Regions from separate parts of the Lysinibacillus sp. S1 genome, predicted to be linked through region 2. Evidence: riboswitches for the same ligand, from Rfam matches in the RefSeq annotation. Region 2 holds a riboswitch; the other holds the start of a gene.
The links. A riboswitch is a leader RNA that binds a small molecule or an ion and turns the genes downstream of it on or off. The one in region 2 is predicted to bind preQ1.
Positions count from the first base shown of each region.

Region 1 (6,979 bases), 580 kb from region 2:
TGTTCCGCCAGCGTCCAGGTGGCGTCTGATGAGCCGCTAAATCCCCTAAGGGGCAACTCCTCTCCAATCAACCCTTTTAAAACTGTGCCCTTTCATTTTCTATCATACTAACAATGCGGAAAAACGATGTGTGACAACGCCCTCCATAAAGAGTAGTGAGGACCTTTGCTAAATTAATGAGCTGGATTGGAAGGCTACTAGACTCCCATAAGATAGATCGGCACCCCCCACACATGAAATTAGGGAACCTGCAACGGTCATTCATTTACACCATTCATAAAAACACTATGGATGAAATTTTTTACACTATGGAAAACGCCCATACAAGTGTATGAGCGTTTCGATATTAACCTAATAGAGCACGGTCTGAATTCATTTTTTCCCCACGAATACGTTCAAACTCGGACATTAAATCAGGAATTGTTAATTCATGTTTGCGATCTTCACCAACTTCTAAAATGATTTGGCCTTTGTCCATCATAATAAGACGATTCCCTAAATCTAATGCTTGCTGCATATTGTGCGTTACCATTAATGTCGTTAAATTATCTTTTTCCACTAAATACTTCGTAATACGGGTAATTAATTCTGCACGTGATGGATCAAGTGCAGCTGTATGTTCATCTAGCAATAAAATAGATGGCTTTGTGAAGGTAGCCATTAAGAGCGACAAAGCTTGACGTTCCCCACCTGAAAGTAAACCTACCTTAGCAGAAAGACGATTCTCAAGATTCAAACCAAGCATCGCTAGCGATTCTTTAAAAAATTCACGACGCTTTTTGTCCACACCATTGCGTAGTCCTCTATGCTTATTTCGAGAGTATGCTAATGCTAGATTTTCTTCAATTGTCATCGTAGGTGCAGTTCCTGCCATTGGGTCCTGGAAGACACGCCCAATGTATTGAGAGCGTTTAAATTCAGGCAAACTTGTCACATCATTACCATCAATCAATACTGTACCGAAATCGGGTGTTAAAGCACCTGAAATCATATTCATCATCGTTGATTTACCTGCACCATTACTACCTATAATTGTCACAAAATCACCGGGCTTTAAATGTAGGTTTATCTCCGCAAGTGCAATCTTCTCATCAGGTGTTCCTTCATTAAATACCTTATTAATACCATGTAATTTAAGCAAGGCCATTACCTCCCTGCTCTACTTTTTTTACTTGTGAAAGTTCTGCAGCACGTTTAGCTTTACGTTTACGTTCTTTACTCTTATTAATAAATTGCGGTAAGATCAGCGCCAAAATAACGATAATCGCTGTAATTAATTTCATGTCTCCTGAATCAAGGAAATCTACACGTAATGCTAAAGCTAATATAATACGATAAATGATGGCTCCTGCAATAACTGCAAACGTTGTACGGATAATAGTTTTAGTCCCAAAAATAGCTTCACCAATAATAACGGATGCGAGACCGATCACAATCATACCAATCCCCATACTAACATCAGAGAACTTCGAGTATTGTGCGATTAAAGCTCCAGAAAATGCGACAAGCGCATTGGAAAGACCTAGCCCCAAAATGATAAGTGTGTCTGTATTTGCAGAGAAGCTGCGAATCATTCGTTTATTATCACCAGTTGCTCGGATAGCTAGCCCAACCTCTGTCTTTAAGAACCAGTCTGCTATTAACTTAATTAAAATCGTGATGATTAATACAACAATCAGCACACTCCATGTACCTGGTACATGCTGAAAGCCTATGCTTTTTAATAGGTTATTGATAGCATCATCGATCCCTAAATTACTCCAAAAAGATTGAAACTTTGAAAAGATTGTTTCAGAGTTTAGTAGTGGAATATTCGGGCGACCTATCGTATTTTCTGCAGTTAACCCCATGATACGTAGATTAATCGAATATAAAGCAATCATCATTAAAATTCCTGATAATAACGGATTAATCTTTCCTTTCGTGTGAAGAATTCCTGTCATACATCCAGCAATAAATCCAGCAACAATTGCCACTAAAGTCGCTAAGATTGGGTGGTAGCCAAGCAAAACCATTGTTGCTGCAGTTGCCGCCCCTGTTACAAAGCTTCCATCAACCGTTAAATCCGGAAAATCTAACACCCGAAATGTTAAATATACACCAAGTGCCATAATTGCATAGATGATTCCTTGCTCCACTGCGCCAAATAATGCTAAAAACATCGTTGAATCATCTCCTAAATCTCTTTATTATTTATATCACTTGTAAAATGAAGATAAAGCGGGGATAATGCACCCCGCTTCGTTTTACTGTTCTAGAATTTCGGCACCCCAAGAATCTTTAATTTCGATGCCTAAATCATCTGCAACTTTTTTATTGATTAATAATTTCAGATTTTGTGGGTATTGTGCTGGTGTATCGGCAGGTGTCGCTTCACCTTTTAAAATTTTCACAGCCATTTGACCTGCTTCATAACCGATATCGAAATATTCAAAACCATAAGCGGCTAAACCGCCACGTGCTACAGAATCTAGTTCTCCTACAATTAATGGTAATTTATTCGTATTGGCAACATCAATTACCGATTCTAATGCAGAAACAACTGTGTTATCAGTAATAATATAGAAAGCGTCTACTTTACCAATTAGAGACTCTGTCGCTTGTTTTACATCCGCTGAAGTAGATGCTGATGCTTCTACCACCACTAAACCTTGTTCGTCCATAACCTTTTTCACTTCTGAAACTTGTGCAACTGAGTTTTGCTCACCCGCATTGTAGACCATCCCTACTTTTTTCGCACCAAGTTCTTTTAGGAATGCTACAGTTTTAGAAATCGTTTCTGGATGTAAATCGATTGTGCCTGTAATATTTTTCCCTGGCTTCTCCATTGAGTCAATTAGCTGTGCACCAACAGCATCTGTAACAGATGTAAAAATAATTGGAATATCACTTGTTGCTGTTGCAGCGGCTTGTGCAGAAGGTGTAGAGTTTGCAAAAATTAAATCTACGTTTGCACTTACTAGATTGTTAGCAATCGTTGTGTTAAGGCTATTATCTCCCTGTGCAATTTGTGGATCGTAGTCAACTTTTAAACCAGCATCTTCAATTGCTTTTTTAAAGCCTTCCGTTGCTGCGTTTAACGATGGATGCTCAACAATTTGAGTAATCCCGATTTTATATGTTTTATCATCTGCATTTCCGCTCTCACTTGCATTGTTTTTTTCATTTCCTTTTGAATCTGCTGTACCTGAGCCACCGCTACCACAAGCAGCAAGAAGCAACACTAATCCAAAAAGAAGGAATGACAACTTCTTTACATTGCTTTTCACAAATAATCCCCCCGATTATATTCTTTATATTCTCGAATATCTATCGCACTTTATCCAAACAAAGTGTGAATGTATCGCTATATTATCGTTATTATCGAGCTCCGTCAACAACATTATGAATGTTCTGACTTTTAAAAGTGACAAAATATTTTAGTTTTTCATTTAATTTGGCGCTTTAAACCGCTAAACTACGCTGTTTTAGTTAATCGATTTCTTTTTTCAACATAGTAAAAATTATTTATGACAATTTTGCGACGATAGGACATAATAGACAAAGTCTGACATTTGACTTCTACTAGATATCTATAATAGAATATTTACTTGTGTGAAAGCACCGTGGTTCGTAACCATCCCACGAAAAAAAACTAAGGAGAAATGAATATGAAGATAAAATTTTTAGCAGCAAGTGGTATCATTGCGGCTCTATATATAGCTGTAACCATGCTTGTTGCCCCATTTGGTTTTACAGAGGTACAGTTCCGAGTATCTGAGATGTTTAACCATTTAGTGGCCTTTAATCCACGCTTTGCCGTAGGGATTATTATTGGTGTATTGATCTCTAATCTCTTTTCACCACTTGGCATTTACGATTTAGTTTTTGGTGTAGGTCATTCAATGATTACACTTGGCCTGTTTATTTTAATCTGTAAATTTGTCAAAAATATTTGGGCACGTTTAATTATTAATACATTGCTCTTTACATGTACTATGTTTATCATTGCCTTTGAGCTGAACTTGGCTTTAGAGTTGCCATTTTTCTGGACTTGGCTAACAGTCGCGGCGGGTGAATTTGTTGTATTAGCTGTAGGTGCACCGATTATGTATGTATTAAACAAACGCCTTCACTTTAAAAATTTGATTTAACTGACGGATCTTTTTAGATTCGTCTTTTTTCTTGACACTATTCTGAAAATACTCTACAATTCTTTCTAATAAATGCAAGGAAGAAGAGTAGTAGCAAGCATTGTTACTTTTAGAGAGCTGGTGGTTGGTGCAAACCAGTAGTACAGACTTGTGAATGGACTTCAGAGCAGCCTTATCAAATGTAAGGCCGTTTCGCTCCCCGTTACCGGAGCAGGAAAGCGCGCAAAAATTGCGAATGAAGGTGGCACCACGGTTACTCGTCCTTTTTATGAGGGATTGGAGTGGCTTTTTTTTTGGAAAAATTAGCATAGAGGAGTCGAGTTAAGATGAGTACAGTAGTAGAAAAAAAGGGATATTTCGGTGAATTTGGTGGAAGCTTTGTTCCAAAGGAGCTTCAAAATGTTTTAAATAGACTAGATGAGAATTTTCAAAAGTATAAAGAGGATGATGATTTTAAGCAAGAATTAGATTACTATTTCCGTGAATATGTCGGTCGTAAATCCCCTCTTTATTTTGCAGAGAATTTAACAAAGCAATTAGGTGGCGCAAAAATTTATTTAAAACGTGAAGACCTTAACCACACAGGCTCCCATAAAATCAATAATGTATTAGGACAAATTTTACTAGCTAAACGTATGGGAGCAAATCGCGTGATTGCCGAAACAGGGGCAGGTCAACATGGTGTAGCAACAGCTACAGCGTGTGCCATGTTTGGAATGGATTGCACGATTTATATGGGCTTGGAAGATACAAAACGTCAGGCATTGAACGTATTTCGCATGGAACTTCTCGGAGCGAAAGTTGTAGCTGTCGATAAAGGGCAAGGACGCTTAAAGGATGCAGTAGATGAGGCATTCGCTGACTTAGTAGAAAACTATGAAACAACCTTCTATTTATTAGGCTCAGCAGTTGGACCACACCCCTTCCCATCAATGGTTAAACATTTTCAATCAGTGATTAGCCGCGAAAGTCGTGAACAGATTTTAGAAAAGGAAGGAAAGCTGCCGACAGCTGTTCTTGCCTGTGTAGGAGGCGGTAGTAATGCCATTGGGGCATTTGCTGATTATATTGCAGACGAAGATGTTCGTCTTATTGGAATAGAGCCAGACAAAGCTGCTACCTTAAACGAAGGAACACCAGGAGAGCTACACGGCTTCAAATGTTTAGTACTTCAGGACGCAGAAGGCAACCCACTACCTACCTATTCAATAGCAGCTGGTTTAGATTATCCAGGTGCGGGGCCTGAGCATAGCCATTTGAAAACAATCGGTCGTGCTGAATATGTGACCGTGACAAATGAAGAAGTTTTAGATGCCTTCCAAGTACTTTCTAAGGTTGAAGGTATTATTCCTGCTCTTGAAAGCTCACATGCAGTCGCACATGCTCTAAAATTAGCACCAACTTTATCATCTGAGGAAAGCATTATTATTAATATCTCTGGTCGTGGCGATAAAGACGTTGAACAAGTCTTCCACATGCTAACTAAATAACTCAAAAAAGAGCGACTTCCATTTACGGAAATCGCTCTTTTACCTATACCAATGATTTAGGATAAATTTCTGCTACATTATCTCGCAGCTTCGCTTTCAGGAATTTTCCGACAGATGTCTTTGGAATTTCTTCTAGAAAGACGACTGCATCTGGTACCCACCACTTGGCAAATTGATTTTCTAAAAAAGCAAGAAGCTCTGGTTCAGTTACTGATTGTCCCTCTTTCAATACAACACAAGCTAATGGACGCTCCTGCCATTTAGCATGGGGCATGGCAATGACAGCCGCTTCTAAAACGGCATCATGAGTCATCAGCGCATTTTCCAAATCAACAGAGGAAATCCATTCCCCACCTGATTTAATAAGATCTTTCGTACGGTCCGTAATTTTAATAAAGCCATCTGCTGTTCGTACAGCAATATCACCAGTATATAACCAACCATCTCGATAGGCATCTGCTGTTCGCTCATCACGATAGTATTCGTTGGAAATCCATGGGCCTTTTAAACGTAATTCCCCCATTGTTTCGCCATCCCAAGGTACCTCACCCGCCTCATTAATAATACTAGATTCGATACCTGCCATTGTCATCCCTTGCATCGCTCGAGCTTCAATACGTTTTTCAATCGGCCAATCTTCCATCCATGACATATAATTAGACAATGCCACGATTGGTGTAGTTTCCGTCATGCCGTAGACAACAATATAAGGAATCCCATATTTTTCTTCAAATGTCCGAATGAGTCGAGTTGGTGAAGCCGATCCACCACAGCATATCGCTCTTAAAGAACTAATATCTCGTTCTTTCTTTTCCTGCTCCTGCAGGGCACCTATCCAAATGGTTGGAACACCAGCAGTTAATGTAACCTTTTCTTGTTCGATTAAATCCATTATTAATGCTGAAGTAAATTGCGGACCTGGTAGAACTTGTGTAGCACCCACATTGACACTAGCAAAAGGCAAGCCCCATGCATTTGCATGAAACATGGGTACAATCGGCATCACGACATCTCTTTCCGCAATTCCCATAGAGTCAGACATACTCAGCATGATACTGTGTAATACTAAACCCCGATGGGAATAGACAACCCCCTTTGGATTCCCTGTTGTGGCGCTTGTATAGCACATACCGGCAGGTGCTTCTTCATCAATATCCTCTGGAAATTGAAATTCTTCATCAGCAGTAGCTAATATGTCCTCATAGGATAAAACATTTTGTAATGTAGTCTTTGGCAAAGCTGGTTCATCCGTCATAATGATATAATGTTTCACTGTCTCAAGTTTTGGCGCAATATTTTCAATGATCGGTAATAAATCTACATCTACCATTAAAATCTCATCTTCTGCATGATTAA
Region 1 is NZ_CP173154.1:2,207,263-2,214,241, forward strand. It holds gene ACHZEU_RS11140 (ABC transporter ATP-binding protein) at 347-1,141, opposite strand; gene ACHZEU_RS11145 (ABC transporter permease) at 1,134-2,162, opposite strand; gene ACHZEU_RS11150 (ABC transporter substrate-binding protein) at 2,247-3,269, opposite strand; PreQ1 riboswitch class I at 3,600-3,644, shown strand; gene ACHZEU_RS11155 (QueT transporter family protein) at 3,651-4,133, shown strand; T-box leader at 4,202-4,401, shown strand; gene trpB (tryptophan synthase subunit beta) at 4,460-5,623, shown strand; gene ACHZEU_RS11165 (long-chain fatty acid--CoA ligase) at 5,667-6,979, opposite strand, start outside.
Region 1: it holds a riboswitch for preQ1, as region 2 does, so the genes downstream of both, ACHZEU_RS11155 (QueT transporter family protein) here and queF (preQ(1) synthase) in region 2, are expected to answer to the same signal.

Region 2 (6,979 bases):
TAAAGCTAACTTTTCCAGTTCCACCGGCTAATGCAGCACGAATTGCATTGCCATCCGTTTGGGACATATCGAATGTTGGTAGAAAAGCAAAAGAATCACCCAGGAATGTACCTGAAATATTAGGTGCATTTGTTCCACCAGCAAAGTTATGAATAATTGTGGCGACTGCTCCATTTGCCTTTGCATTCGCAATTTTATCAACAAATGCGATACTGCCACGAGAGATTAATGCCACTTTACCTTCTACATCGATTCCCTCATAGTCTTTTACTTCTCCGTTTCCAGGAATAGCAACTAGGTCAAATTCTCCTTGAAGCTGTGTTGCTAAATCCCTTCCAAAAGTTGTTCCCATTAATGGGAGCTGTTTTGTTAAGTTGTAGTCACCAACTGTAACATTCACTTCACCGTTATACATTGTTTCTGGATTTGTTGTGTTACCCACAGCAATTCCTAAACGAGCGGTTGCAGGCGTGCCCATTGTTCCTCGATTTGGGCCGGAGTTCCCTGTTGCAATTACTCCGATTGTTCCAGCCATCATTGCATTATTAATAGCAAATGAACCAGCGTCCGTTTCAGAGTTAGCCCCCCCACCAAGAGAAAGGTTGATTATGTCCATTTTTTCTGTTACAGCCGTTTCAATTGCTTTAACAATACCAGATGTAGCCCCACTTCCATATGCACCAAGAACACGGTAAGCATAAAGGTCTACTTTTGGAGCAATTCCTTTAATGCCGAAATTGTTAGCTCCAATTGCTGCAATAGTTCCAGCAACATGGGTACCGTGAGAAGTATAGAACGAGCTTCCCTTTTCATTAAATTCAGGTGTTCCAGCAGGACGCTCAGAAGGCAAGGTTTCCGATGCATCGTCATCTGCCCGAGGCTTTGTGTAAGTTGATGAATTTGGAATGAAGTTTTTCCCACCCTTGTAAATTCCAGCGAACTCAGGGTGATCTGCGTCAATACCAGTATCTAATACTGCTACCTTTATACCTTGTCCTTCAATTCCTTCATTCCAAAGCTGTTCGATGCCGAGGAAAGAAATACTTGTATTCATTTGAGCCTCTAGTTGATCTTCCTTAATCAGTTCTGATGATTTCATTGTATTATCTTCAGATGCGTAAACAATTGCATCAGGTTCAATTAATGTTATTCCTTCTATTGAAAGCAGCTTTGGGAGATCATTTGCTTTCACAGTTGCTGCAAAACCGTTTAAAACAGTATCAAATGTGTAGCCTTGAGTCATTTGAACATTTTTAGTAGCTAATTCTTTCTTAACTTGTGCTTGTTGAGATTTTACATTTGATCGAACTTCATTTGCTCGCGCATTAGAGAACTTTTGGCCTTTCAATTGGCTCATTCCTTGCTCTAGTGCCACAGGCTTTTCAGATAAATGTACGATGACTGCAACTTCTTGATTGCCTGATACATTTTGTAAGCTTTCGTGAAGAGTTGGACCATCTTTAGACAAGCTTAGCTGTTCAGCGATAGCCGCCTTTAATTGAAGTATACTTTCACTTTGGCTATCCTGCTTGAATGGTTTCGAATCTTCAGCATTAGCACTCGATAATGGAACCAATAGAAAAAGCACCATAACGAAAGCTATCATACTACTTAAAAACTTCGTAAACTTAAACTTTTTCAAATCTCATTTCTCCCTCCGCTCTTAATTATCACACTTTTCGGTTTAGTGTGATATTTCCAATTTATCACAGGTGAGATAATTCGAATATCGGAATATTGAAAAATCTCAAAATATTGATAATTAGTATTACTTTGTCAAAAATGGATTAATTCTATTTTCCTAGTAATTTAATAAAAAAGTAGAACTTTCAAATGAGTATTGACTTACAGTGATTCATACTTTTTATCATTTAAGAGTTTTATAAAAAATCCATTTGACGTCCTGTATTATTTTTTGTACGATATTGAAGAAAAGAATGCCCGGACTAGAACGGGAGAGGTTCATAGCTGATACCCTCTATAAAAAACTATGGAAACATGACAATTTGCCATGTCCATATCGGACGTGGCTTTTTTTATCTGTTTACTTATGTTTTAAATAGAATGATTGGTGATGCCTCTCTTGAAAAGTGTTGGGAAACATTTTACAAGGAGGTTTTTTTATGTCTGGCAGAAGTCATCAAGAAGGATTAAAGGATTTGACCCTATTAGGTAATCAAGGTACAAAGTATTCCTATGATTATGCACCTGAGGTATTAGAGGCAGTGGATAATCTTCATGCTAATCGAGATTATTTTGTTAAGTTTAATTGCCCAGAGTTTACCAGTTTATGTCCGCTTACAAATCAGCCGGATTTTGCAACGATGTACATTTCATATATCCCAGATAAAAAAATTGTTGAAAGTAAATCTCTAAAGTTGTATTTATTCAGTTTTAGAAATCACGGCGATTTCCATGAAGATTGCGTGAATATCATTATGAATGATTTAATTGCATTACTTGATCCAAGATATATAGAGGTTTGGGGGAAATTTACTCCACGTGGGGGTATCTCGATTGATCCATGGTGTAACTATGGGAAGCCAGGAACTAAATACGAAGAAATCGCCAATTATCGTTTAATGAACCACGATCTTAACCCAGAAAAAATTGATAATCGATAAATGAAGCAAGACAGAGGTTTTTAGCTACCCTCTTAAAAAAACTAAGAAGAAAGCAGCACTTTTTCTTAGAGTGCTGTTTTTTCGATATAAGGGAGTCTTTATAGATGAAAAAGGAAAAAGCAATTGTAGTATTTAGTGGAGGTCAGGACAGCACAACTTGTTTGTTCTGGGCAAAAGAACGCTTTGAAGAGATTGAGGCAGTAACTTTCGATTATGGTCAAAGGCATCGTCTTGAAATTGACTGTGCGAAGGTGATAACAGAGGAGCTTGGTATCAAGCATCACATACTTGATATGTCTCTCCTGAATCAACTTGCTCCGAATGCATTGACACGACAAGACATAAAGGTGAAGGACGGAGAAAATGGTGAGCTCCCATCGACTTTTGTGCCTGGCCGCAATCTCCTTTTTCTTTCATTTGCGGGCGTTTTAGCGAGCCAAGTAGGGGCAAAGCATATTGTAACAGGTGTTTGTGAAACTGATTTTAGTGGATATCCGGATTGCCGAGATGTCTTTATTAAATCCTTAAATGTAACGTTAAATTTATCGATGGATGATTCCTTTGTGATTGATACACCCTTGATGTGGCTGAATAAGGCACAAACATGGGAATTAGCTGATCAGCTTGGGGCACTTGAGTTTGTACGGCAAAGAACGTTGACTTGCTATAACGGTGTCATAGCAGATGGATGTGGTGAATGCCCAGCATGTAAATTGCGAAATAAAGGGCTTGATGAGTATTTAAGTTATAGGAAGGAGTCTTAAGGCATGTCAGATTTTAAAATCGTTGAGAGACTCCAGAGAATTGATGTGGATATTCAAAGAAATCAATTGAAATATCATGCAAAGCGTGTTCTCATAAGCAAAGAATTTACCTTCGATGCTGCCCATCATCTACATCATTATGAAGGGAAATGTAAAAATCTACATGGGCATACCTATCGAGCTATATTAGGACTGAGTGGCTACACAGATGAACGTGGTTTGATGATTGATTTCGGCGATATAAAAGAAATATGGAAACATAAAATAGAGATTCATTTGGATCACCGTTATTTAAATGAAACGCTTCCACCCATGAATACGACGGCAGAGAACATTGTTGTTTGGATTTACGAAAAGTTGACTGAGGCCTTGCGTGATGAAGGATATAACGGTGTGCGTGTAGAGTTTATCAGGCTTTACGAGACTCCAACAAGCTATGCAGAAGCTAGAAGGGAGTGGATGGAAGTTGAGTAAAGTACCTGTTATCGAGATTTTTGGGCCAACGATTCAAGGAGAGGGTATGGTCGTTGGCCAGAAGACGATGTTTGTAAGAACTGCGGGCTGCGATTATTCCTGTTCTTGGTGTGATTCATCGTTTACGTGGGACGGCAGTGGAAAGCACCTTATTGTCCAAATGACAGCGGAAGAGATTTGGTCTGAGTTGAAACGTTTAGGGGGCAATGGTTTTTCATTTGTCACAATTTCAGGCGGCAATCCTGCACTCAATCCGAATTTAGCAGAGCTTATTGCCATTTTAAAAGAAAATGACATAAAAATCGGGGTAGAAACACAGGGGAGTAGGTGGCAAAAGTGGATGTATGAGATTGATGAACTGACAATTTCACCAAAGCCACCTAGTTCTGGAATGACCACAGACTACTCGGTGCTCTCTTATATCTTCGAAAAACTTAAAGATCGGAACAGCAATCACCATGTATCCCTCAAAATAGTCGTTTTTAATCAAGAGGATTACGATTATGCTAAACAAATTCACCATCGATATCCAATGATTCCTTTTTATCTTCAAGTCGGTAATGATGATCTCACGGCAACTGATAATTCACAATTAATGATGGATTTATTGGATAAATATCGTGCACTGATTGATAGAGTAATGAAGGATGAGGATTTAAGAGATGTTAAAGTACTGCCACAGTTACATGCCCTTGTGTGGGGAAATAAAAGAGGTGTATAGTGTGCCATTACAAAAATTAAATTTACTTGAGGAGTAATAGTTTGAGAATATTATTTTATTTATTATCTATTGTTATTGCTAATGTGGTAACGGCAGCATTTGCACCATTCCATTTTGGTATGTTTATTGTTCCAATGGGAACGCTTTTAATTGGGGCCACCTTTATTTTTCGGGATCTAGTACAAAATAAATATGGTAGAAAAAAGACGTATTTATTTATTATTACAGCTTTAATTTTATCAGCTGTGGTGTCATTCCTACTAGGTGATACACTTTTAATTGTGGTAGCCTCAGCACTATCATTTGTTGTCGCAGAAACGGCCGATACTGAAATTTATACTCGATTAAAATTACCAATGGCTTGGCGTGTGTTCTACAGTGGTATTGTTGGAGGATTTCTAGATTCTGCAATTTTCGTAGTAATCGGCTTAAGTCCACTTGGTGCCAATATATTGCCATGGGAAGCGGTACCTGCCGCCATTTTGGGGCAAATTATTGTGAAGACGATTATACAAATGATTGGCGCAATTATTTTAAATAAAGTTGGGCCAATGAAAGAAAAATATATTATTCCAGAATAATTATTCCTTATTATGAAGATACGGATCACAAGTAAGCTTTTTAAAAACAGGCCCATTCGCTTTATTCGAATGGGTCTGTTTGATTTATATTCTTTCTAAGGTACCTCTTGCATTTTTTATGCTGTTTTCTTTTGTTTAAGGTCTAAATGATAACTAAAGAAAGTTAGTAGACTTGCACTGACGGCAACTATACCACCGACCCATGTGACATTCATCAAATTTCCTTGATGATATACAATGCCGCCTAATGCAGACCCAAAAGCGATGCCTACGTTACTTGCCACGGGCATAAGAGAAGCAGCGAGTCCTTTAGCATCTGGTTTATAAATTTCGGCCAAATCTATTAAATAAAGTTGAGTAGATGTTGTTAAGAGGATGGCCATAAGTGACATTAGTCCGATGTTCGCTAATCCTAAAATAAAATGGTTTGTTGTCCAAAATAAGCTTGTCAATACAATAGCTTGTGCGAGAAAGACAAACCGAAGTCGGCCGATGGCATTGTGAGTGGCAATTTTACCGGCAAGAATGTTGCTGAAAATTGAAAGAAAGCCGTAGCCGAATAAGATTAAACTTATAGAATTATTTGGTGCACCCATTCCCTTTAAAATAGGAACAAGGTACGTAAAGACTGCATAGGTTGCACCAAAACCGAGAGCAGGAATGAAAAAGGCAATTAAAATTCGAGGCTGAATCATTAAAGAAAATTGATCCCGTATTGAGCTTCGTACTTGGCTGAGTCGAGTAGGTAAGACAAAAAAAGATGCCGCAAACGCCAACCCTCCGAGAAGAGTGGTTAACATAAAAGTGGCATTCCAGCCGTACCATTCAGCGATTACAATTCCAATGGGTACTCCAACTACATTGGCCAGTGTAAAACCACCGAAAACAAATGATATAGCAAGGCCGCGTTTATTAATCGGCATGGTTTCGCTTGCAACAATCATGGCTAGAGAGATCAATACACCTGTTACAATCGCGGTCATAACCCGAAGTATAAGGAGCATAATATAGCTCGTTGAAATTACACACAGAGCATTTAAGGCAATGAAGGAACCTATCAAAAACAACATCCATTTACGCTTTGGAAAATGGCTTGTTGCTGACATCACGAGTGGTGTAGCGATGGCAAATGTGATAGCGAACGCAGAAACGAGTGTGCCTGCTTTTGCATTTGTCATATGAAGGCTTGAAGAAATATCAGTTAAGATCCCGACAATAACAAATTCGCTTGTCCCAAGAACAAATGTTAATAATGCAAGTGTTAAGATAAGTAACCAATGTCGCTTGGATAACTGTGTATGATGCATAAATACCTCTTTCTTTGAAGAATGTAACTGTGCTACTTAGTAGACACACAATTTAAACATCATATCATAAAATGCATTTATGAGAAATTAGATTGGTTTTCTGTAAATAACAGTGTTTGTTTCCGGTTATTTTCCTCTAAAGAAGGATTTTGTAAATATTACTCGAATTTTTTAATTGGAAGATTAACTTTACAATTTTATCAATTTGATATCTATACATAATAAGGGGATAAGGGGGATTCACATGATTCAATTCCTTCAGATGGGAGCAAATACAGTTATAAGTTCCCAAAAAGGTAGTGTTACTATTAGCTACGAAATGTCTAATTCGATCGATATTTCGTTAACTGCATTCCTTTTAACGGATGTAAACAAGGTACAAGGAGATAGCGGCATTATATTTTATAATCAACCAACTAGCTTATCTGGTGCAGCTACCCTGATACCATCTGAGATTGTAGGGAATATAAAAATACATAAAATGAATTTTGACATGAGTAAAATCCCT
Region 2 is NZ_CP173154.1:2,786,595-2,793,573, forward strand. It holds gene ACHZEU_RS13800 (S8 family serine peptidase) at 1-1,642, opposite strand, end outside; PreQ1 riboswitch class I at 1,952-1,998, shown strand; gene queF (preQ(1) synthase) at 2,124-2,624, shown strand; gene queC (7-cyano-7-deazaguanine synthase QueC) at 2,729-3,388, shown strand; gene queD (6-carboxytetrahydropterin synthase QueD) at 3,392-3,862, shown strand; gene queE (7-carboxy-7-deazaguanine synthase QueE) at 3,855-4,583, shown strand; gene ACHZEU_RS13825 (VUT family protein) at 4,625-5,164, shown strand; gene ACHZEU_RS13830 (MFS transporter) at 5,281-6,471, opposite strand; gene ACHZEU_RS13835 (TerD family protein) at 6,716-6,979, shown strand, end outside.